DNA from 2 places in the Ornithinibacillus salinisoli genome. Region 2 is predicted to be linked to the other one. Evidence: riboswitches for the same ligand, from Rfam matches in the RefSeq annotation. Region 2 holds a riboswitch; the other holds the start of a gene.
The links. A riboswitch is a leader RNA that binds a small molecule or an ion and turns the genes downstream of it on or off. The one in region 2 is predicted to bind S-adenosylmethionine.
Positions count from the first base shown of each region.

Region 1: it holds a riboswitch for S-adenosylmethionine, as region 2 does, so the genes downstream of both, metK (methionine adenosyltransferase) here and ACFSTA_RS04280 (methionine ABC transporter ATP-binding protein) in region 2, are expected to answer to the same signal.

Region 1 is NZ_JBHUMI010000004.1:8,097-12,317, reverse strand. It holds gene pckA (phosphoenolpyruvate carboxykinase (ATP)) at 1-1,225, opposite strand, end outside; SAM riboswitch class I at 1,529-1,635, shown strand; gene metK (methionine adenosyltransferase) at 1,840-3,036, shown strand; gene ACFSTA_RS02415 (gamma carbonic anhydrase) at 3,079-3,603, opposite strand; gene ACFSTA_RS02410 (tetraprenyl-beta-curcumene synthase family protein) at 3,687-4,221, shown strand, end outside.
Region 2 is NZ_JBHUMI010000008.1:125,951-130,171, forward strand. It holds gene ACFSTA_RS04270 (iron-containing alcohol dehydrogenase family protein) at 1-185, opposite strand, end outside; SAM riboswitch class I at 260-364, opposite strand; gene ACFSTA_RS04275 (pyridoxal phosphate-dependent aminotransferase) at 495-1,667, shown strand; SAM riboswitch class I at 1,785-1,891, shown strand; gene ACFSTA_RS04280 (methionine ABC transporter ATP-binding protein) at 1,957-2,973, shown strand; gene ACFSTA_RS04285 (methionine ABC transporter permease) at 2,960-3,625, shown strand; gene ACFSTA_RS04290 (MetQ/NlpA family ABC transporter substrate-binding protein) at 3,654-4,221, shown strand, end outside.

The sequences.
Region 1 (4,221 bases), on a different contig from region 2:
TCTTAGCGTAAGTTGATGGGGCTAAAGGTAAAAATGGAGCACCAAAGCATGTTGAAAAAGTCGCTTCTGGTTCTGTAACTCCACGTTCTGTCCCTGCTAGTTTACTTGTATAACCACTTAGGAAATGATACATCGCTTGTTCTTTTGATAATTTGCTTATTGGTGGCAATGTTCCTGATGCATCAGCTGTTAAGAAAATAATCGTATTAGGATGACCAGCCACACTTGGGGAAACAATATTATCAATATTTTCAAGTGGGTAAGCTGCTCGAGTATTTTCTGTTAAGGATGTATCATCATAATTAGGAATCCGTGATTTTTCATCCAGCATTACATTTTCTAGCACCGAACCAAACCGAATCGCATGAAAAATTTGTGGCTCTTTTTCCTCGGATAAATTGATGCATTTTGCATAACAGCCACCTTCAATATTAAAAACGCCATTCGGACTCCAACCATGTTCATCATCTCCGATTAAACGGCGATATGGATCTGCTGATAATGTGGTTTTTCCTGTACCGGAAAGCCCGAAAAATAGTGCAACATCACCTTCTTGACCAACATTGGCAGAGCAGTGCATAGATAAAATATTATTGTTTGGCAATAGATAGTTCATAATAGAAAATATTGACTTTTTAATCTCTCCAGCATATTCTGTGCCGCCGATTAGAATGACTTGGTGCTTAAAGGAGATAATCACAAATGCTTCTGAATTTGTACCATCCGTTTTAGGATTTGCTTTAAAGCTTGGCGCAGATATAACAGTAAAACCAGCTTGCTGATCTAATGCCTCTCCTTCGGTCGGACGGATAAATAATTGGCGTGCAAATAAGTTGTGCCACGCATATTCATTTATTACTTGGATTGGTAAACGATACTTTTGATCTGCCCCTGCAAAACCATTAAAAGCATAAATTTCATCTTTTGCTTTTAAATGTTCCACTACCTTATGATATAAATGATCAAAGACCTCTTCTTGAATTGGTTGGTTAACAGAACCCCAATCAATAAGTTGTTCGCAAGATTCGTCTTGTACAATAAACTTATCTTTGGGAGAACGTCCCGTATACTTTCCAGTTGTTGCTTGAACAGCTCCAGTTGCTGTAAGAACGCCTTCTTTTCTAGATAAGATCTTTTCTACTAATTGCGGAACGGATAAGTTATGTTGCACATTTTTTCGTGCCAAAATCTGTTCTACAAATGACGACTGTTCGATAGTTTTCATACACACCTTACCTGCCTTTTTGAGCAAATTATTTTGGGAGATAGGAGAGTTTAAACTTTCCTATTTGTATTAGAGGAACTACACTTAATATTGTAAAGACTTGGCAAAAGCCAAGATTACGCTGAAGTAGTACCCTTTCTTAAAACATATTATCTAATCATGGTTATTAGTATAACACATTAAATATAATAGTCCATACTAATTATTAGATTTATCATATTAATTTTTTGACTAATTGGTGACAACGATAAAATGAGTTGACATACCCTGTATCTTTCGTTACCCTTTTCTTGAGCGGATACTCTCTTATTCAGAGTTGGCGGAGGGACAGACCCTATGAAGCCCAGCAACCATCACAGGAGTGAAAAGGTGCTAACCTGATGCAAGGACATTTCCTTGAACAATAAGAGCGAAAGGCCACAACTCCTTTCCTCATGTAAGCAGGAAGGGCTTTTTTGTTTAGATAGGAAATTAATAACAAATATTGATCATTGGAATATTATGAAAACATAATGGTTACGTCTAGCTACGGCGGACAGGACGCTTTAGTTCCTAAGATATAATACTGTTAAATAAGAGTTCCGTACCAATTTTTAAAGGGAGGATTTAGCCAAATGGCTAATAATCGTCGTTTATTTACATCAGAATCAGTAACAGAAGGGCATCCAGATAAAATTTGTGATCAAATATCTGATGCTATTTTAGATGAAATTTTAAAGCAAGATCCCGATGCAAGAGTTGCCTGTGAAACCACTGTGACAACAGGTCTTGTACTAGTAGCAGGGGAAATATCTACAAGTACATATGTGGATATTCCTGCAATTGTGAGAAAAACAATCAAAGACATTGGTTATACACGTGCCAAATACGGGTTTGATGCAGAAACATGTGCCGTGCTAACAGCGATAGACGAACAATCACCAGATATTGCTGGTGGAGTAAACACAGCACTCGAAGTACGCCAAGGAAAGATGGAAGAGGAAGAAATAGCCGCAATAGGAGCAGGAGACCAAGGATTAATGTTTGGTTTTGCTTGTGATGAAACAAAAGAGCTAATGCCACTCCCAATCTCGCTGGCTCATAAGCTATCGAAACGCTTGTCAGATGTCAGAAAAGATGAAACGTTAGCTTATCTTCGTCCTGATGGGAAAACACAGGTGACAGTAGAATATGATGAAAATGATCAGCCGATTCGAATTGACACAATCGTCATCTCTACCCAACATCACCAGGAAATTACACTGGAACAAATCGAAAAAGATATCATAGAATATGTGATTCAACCAGTAGTGCCTAAAAATCTCTTAGATGAAAGTACTAAATATTTCATAAACCCAACTGGACGTTTTGTAATCGGTGGTCCACAAGGTGATGCCGGTTTAACTGGAAGAAAGATTATTGTAGATACGTATGGTGGATATGCCCGTCATGGTGGTGGTGCATTTAGTGGAAAGGATGCTACAAAAGTGGATCGTTCTGCTGCATATGCTGCACGTTACGTAGCTAAAAATATAGTTGCAGCAAAACTAGCCAAAACGTGTGAGGTACAGTTAGCCTATGCCATCGGTGTAGCGGAGCCGGTATCGATTTCTATCAATACTTTTGGTTCAGGAAAGGTTAGCGAAGAGGAACTAGTGAATGCTGTTCGCGAGTTATTTGATTTACGACCAGCAGGAATTATAAAAATGCTTGATTTACAAAAACCGATTTATAAAGAAACTGCTGCATACGGGCATTTTGGAAGAACGGATATTGAATTTCCGTGGGAGAAGACAGATAAGGTTGAAGCATTACTTGAATTAATCCAATAATAAAATGTCACGACTAGTCTATGAATAGTCGTGACGTTTTGTTTATTTGATACCGAGATCTGTATGGAGTTTATAATACTGACCCTTTTCCACATAAGATTGGCGTACGCGCTCCATTTCTTGATAATCTTCCTCCGTTAATTCTCGAACAACTTTTGCTGGCCGCCCAATTGCTAATGTATGCGGAGGGATTTTTTTACCAGGGGGAACTAAACTCCCTGCACCAATAAAGGCACTTTCCCCAATTTCTGCACCGTCTAATATAATAGACCCCATCCCAATTAATGCCTTCTTGCGGATGATTGCCGAATGCAGTGTCACTTGATGGCCGATGGTTACATCATCCTCTACAATTAAAGGGTTGTTTGGACTTTGGTGTAGCATGGATAAATCTTGTACACTCACTCGCTTACCAATTTTGGTAGGGGCAACATCACCTCTGATAACGGTTTGGAACCAAATGCTAGATTCTTCCCCAATACTGACATCTCCAACAACAACGGCATTTTTTGCGATGAAAGCGGATTTATGAATAGATGGGTTAATATTCTTATAATGATGTAGCATTTTAATTTGCATCCTCCTATAAAATATGATGATATAATTAGTATAGCAAATTTAGGGTTCTAATGAGGAACGGAGGAAGCAGATTGAGTAAGCAAGTTCCAAAAACTTCATTTTCATTAATGGTACAAGTATATCGTAATATATTTCCAGTAGTAGATCGTGAGTTAGATTATTGGACGAAACGGGCTGAAAATATACCAAATGAAGAATTAAGAAATCAGGCTTTATCAAGTATTGCTTCCAAACGATTTCACTGTCAGGGTGGGGCAGTCTTTTCACTGTTAGCGGGAAGTAAACAGAAAGAAGCTGTTACGTTTATCGTGGCATACCAAACAATTAGTGATTATCTGGACAATTTATGTGATCGTAGCACATCGTTAGATCCGGCGGATTTCAGGTTATTACACCGATCTATGATTGATGCGCTTAGCCCTACTAATATCACAACAAATTATTATGCCTATCGGGAGGAACAAGATGACGGTGGCTATTTAGTAGATTTAGTTAAAACATGTCAAACGATATTACAACAAACGAAATGTTACCCAATCATAAGCGAGTATTTGTTAAAACTAGAGGGGATGTACGGTGATCTCCAAGTACATAAACATGTTCAGG
Region 2 (4,221 bases):
AGTACATTCATTACGGGTATATCAAAATGAGGAAAATAGGACTTAGCAGCTTCCCATGATTTTCTACCATGTAGAAGAATGCCCTTCGTAAGCTGATTTTCTTTTAATCTAGTAGGTAATGTTTTCAGTACGCCTTGATGACATACATAATGATTGGGTGCACCTTTCACTTCTAGTGTTTGCATATACGACTCCTCCCATATCGTTAAATAAAAAAACCTCTTCCCAAAAGGAAGAGGTATCATACGCTCGGCTCTTCCTCTTATCTTTGCAGTAGCACTGCAGGATTTAGCACCGTGTAATGCATACATTACCGGTTGCCGGGCTTCATAGGGCCATTCCCTCCACCTTCTCTTGATAAGAGTTTGATATAGTTGTGACAATTATTGCACTCGATATATTTTCTGTCAAGGTAAAAAATAACTTTACAAAACGGAAGCATGTAGCTATTATAGATAACTAGAATTTCATCGTTCTTAAGGAGTGTGATAGCAATGCAAGAATTTGAGCAGTCCGATTTATTAAAGCGACTACCAGAACAGTTTTTTGCTAAGTTAGTTTCAAACGTACAAACATTAGCAAAAGAAGGTCATGATATTATCAATCTTGGTCAAGGAAATCCTGATTTACCAACACCTCCACATATTGTTGATCAATTAAAACAGGCTGCTTCCAACCCAGATTTCCATAAATATTCGCCATTCCAAGGGCATTTCTTCTTAAAAGAAGCTATTTCCGAGTTTTACAAACGAGAGTATGAAGTTGACATTGATCCGAAAACAGAAGTTGCTATTTTATTTGGTGCTAAAACAGGTTTGGTTGAGTTGAGTCAGTGCTTGCTTAATCGTGGGGATTTGGCACTTTTGCCAGATCCTGGATACCCGGATTATATGTCTGGTATTGCCTTAGCTAATGCAAAAACAGCTTTGATGCCTTTATTGAAGGAGAATGCCTTTTTGCCGGATTATGCAATGCTGGATGAACAAACTTTAGAGCAAGCAAAGGTAATGTTTTTGAATTACCCAAATAACCCAACATCAGCTACTGCTACAAAAGCGTTCTTTGATGAGACGGTTGAACTAGCAAATCGTTACAATATTTGTGTAGCACATGATCTTGCATATGGTGCGATTGGTTTTGATGGAGAAAAACCACAGAGTTTTCTACAGTCAGAAGGAGCCAAAGAAATTGGGGTAGAATTTTATACATTATCAAAAACCTATAACATGGCAGGCTGGAGAGTTGCCTTTGCAGTTGGCAATCGTTCGGTAATAGAAAGTATTAATTTGATTCAAGACCATTTATACGTTAGTTTATTTGGTGGAATTCAGAAAGCTGCTGCTGAGGCACTTTTAGGAGACCAAAAATCCGTGGAAGAGTTAGTACAAATCTATCAAGGGAGAAGAGACCGATTTATTGACCGATTAAATGAGATTGGATGGAAGGTGGAGGCACCTAAAGGAACATTTTTTGCATGGTTACCAGTTCCAAAGGGGTATTCATCAGAAGAGTTTGCAAATCTCTTACTGGAAAAAGCGCATGTCGTAACGGCACCTGGTAATGGATTCGGTCCCCATGGTGAAGGGTATTTACGTGTTGGTCTACTAGAAAGTGAAGAAAGATTAGTGGAAGCTGCTGACCGAATTGCAAAATTAAACCTTTTTTAGAGTAAACATAAGAAAACGCTACCAAATAAATATTTTAATTAATGTATAAAAATGCATTGACAAATTGGTTTTTGAAGATTAATATAAGTCCTAACATTTAAAGTGAAAAATTAAATTAACTTATCAAGAGTGACCGAGGGAACAGGCCCGACGAAGTCACAGCAACCTTCCTATATGGAGTGGTGCTACCTCCTGCAGAATGATTACATTCTGAAAGATAAGGCTTATTGTAAAATTTTGTGCCCTCTTTCAGATTGAAAGAGGGTTTTTTTAATGGAGTGTGATAACGATGATCACCTTAGAAAGTATTGAAAAGGTATATGAATCAAAGTCTAGTAGAGTTGTAGGGGTAGACAATGTCTCCTTGTCCATTGAAAAAGGGGAAATATACGGAATTGTTGGGTATAGTGGAGCTGGAAAAAGCACCTTACTACGATGTATTAACATACTTGAACGGCCTACATCAGGAAAAGTGATTGTAGATGGTGTCGACCTTTTGGAGCTTTCTGGTAAAAGGTTACGGGAAGCTAGACAATCCATTGGTATGATATTTCAAGGGTTTTACTTAGTTTCGTCCAAAACGGTATTTGAAAATGTCGCCTTTGCCTTGAAAGCTGCAGGGGTGGACCGAGCAAAAAGGGAAGAAAGAGTGCTAGAGTTACTATCTTTAGTTGGTTTAGCAGATAAAGCGAACCAATATCCTTCACAGTTAAGTGGTGGACAGAAACAACGAGTAAGTATTGCAAGAGCGTTAGCGAATAGTCCAAAAGTTTTGCTATGTGACGAAGCGACCTCTGCATTAGATCCTAGCACAACAAAATCGATCCTATCGTTGTTGAAGAAGATTAATGATGAACTAGGGATTACAATTGTTATTATTACCCACGAGATGGAAATAGTAAAAGAAGTTTGTGATCGCTGTGCAGTTATGCAGGATGGAAAGGTAGTGGAAGAAGGACCGTCATATGAAATATTTGCAAACCCAAAGGAGGATTTGACGAAAGAATTTATTCAAACGGTTTTAGATTTCCAATTACCAGCAAAGCTATTAGAAAACTGTTCTGGAACACTGGTCAGGTTACAATTTAGAGGAGAGCAAGCAGGGGAGTCAGTGGTCTCAGATATGCTTCAAAATCACAAGGTGAAAGGCAATATCCTTCATGGGAAAGTGGAATACATAAGGGAGAAGCCACTAGGTATTTTTATAATGGAGGTTATCGGAGAACAAGTGGAGATACAAAGAGCAATTAGTTACCTTCAAGATAGATTGAAGCAAGTGGAGGTGATCAAACATGTATCTAAATAGTATTGTTAGTTTGTTACCAGAATTAAATCAAGCATTTTTCGAAACCTTATTGATGGTAGGGATTGGCTTACTAGTAGCTTTACTGATTGGTATGCCAATGGGAATCTTATTATATGTGACAGATCATGGGCTCTTTTTAGAAAATAGATGGGTAAAATCAGTTGTTGGTATCATTGTTAATTTAATTCGATCGATTCCGTTTATTATCCTTTTAGTCTTCTTGCTACCTTTTACAAAATGGTTAGTAGATACAACGACTGGTCCTTTGGCAGCATCTGTTTCCCTCTCCGTTGCTGCTATCCCTTTCTATGCTAGAATCGTAGAATCAGCTGCACGAGAAATAGATAAAGGAGTTATCGAGGCTGCAGTTGCAGCAGGGGCTTCTCCGTGGTTGATTATTAAAGATATTATCTTCCCAGAAGCAAAGCCAGGCTTTATTAGTGGGCTAACAATTACCGCAATTAGTCTAATAGGGTATTCTGCAATGGCGGGAACAGTTGGCGGTGGAGGTATTGGTGACTTAGCAATTAGGTATGGGTATTACCGTTATGATGACACCGTGATGTTTACAACCGTTATTGTTCTTATAGTATTAGTACAATTTATTCAATATTTGGGTGACTTTATAGCGAAAGCTGTGAATAAACGTTAGGAAAAATAAAAATAGGAGTGTTAAGAAAATGAAAAAACTTATATTGGTATTATTATCTGTATTATTGCTTGCTGTATTAGCAGCATGCGGGTCAGACGGTGAAGAAGCAAGCGGTGATGAAAAAACGACCATACAATTTGGTGCGACAGTTGGTCCATATAGTGATATGGTAACCAAGGCTATTGCACCACTTTTAGAAGAAAAGGGCTATGAAGTGAAAAATCAGGAATATACGGATTATATTCAGCCAAACAATGCACTTGATAATGGTGACCTTGACGTTAACCTTTTCCAACACAAAATTTACTATGAAGCATTTGCTGAAGAAAATGACATGGATTTATCAGAAGTAATCATTGTACCAACAGCACCAATGGGGCTTTACTCCAATAAGTTTGACAGTATAGGAGCTATAGAGGATGGCAGTAAAATCACAATTGCTAACGACCCGACAAATCTTGCAAGAACATTAGTAATGCTGCAAGATGAAGGATTAATAACAATTAGTGAAGAAGTTGATCCGTTGAAAGCATCGGTAAAAGATATTGTAGAAAATCCTAACAATCTTAAGTTTGAAGAAGTAGAGGCAGGGCAAT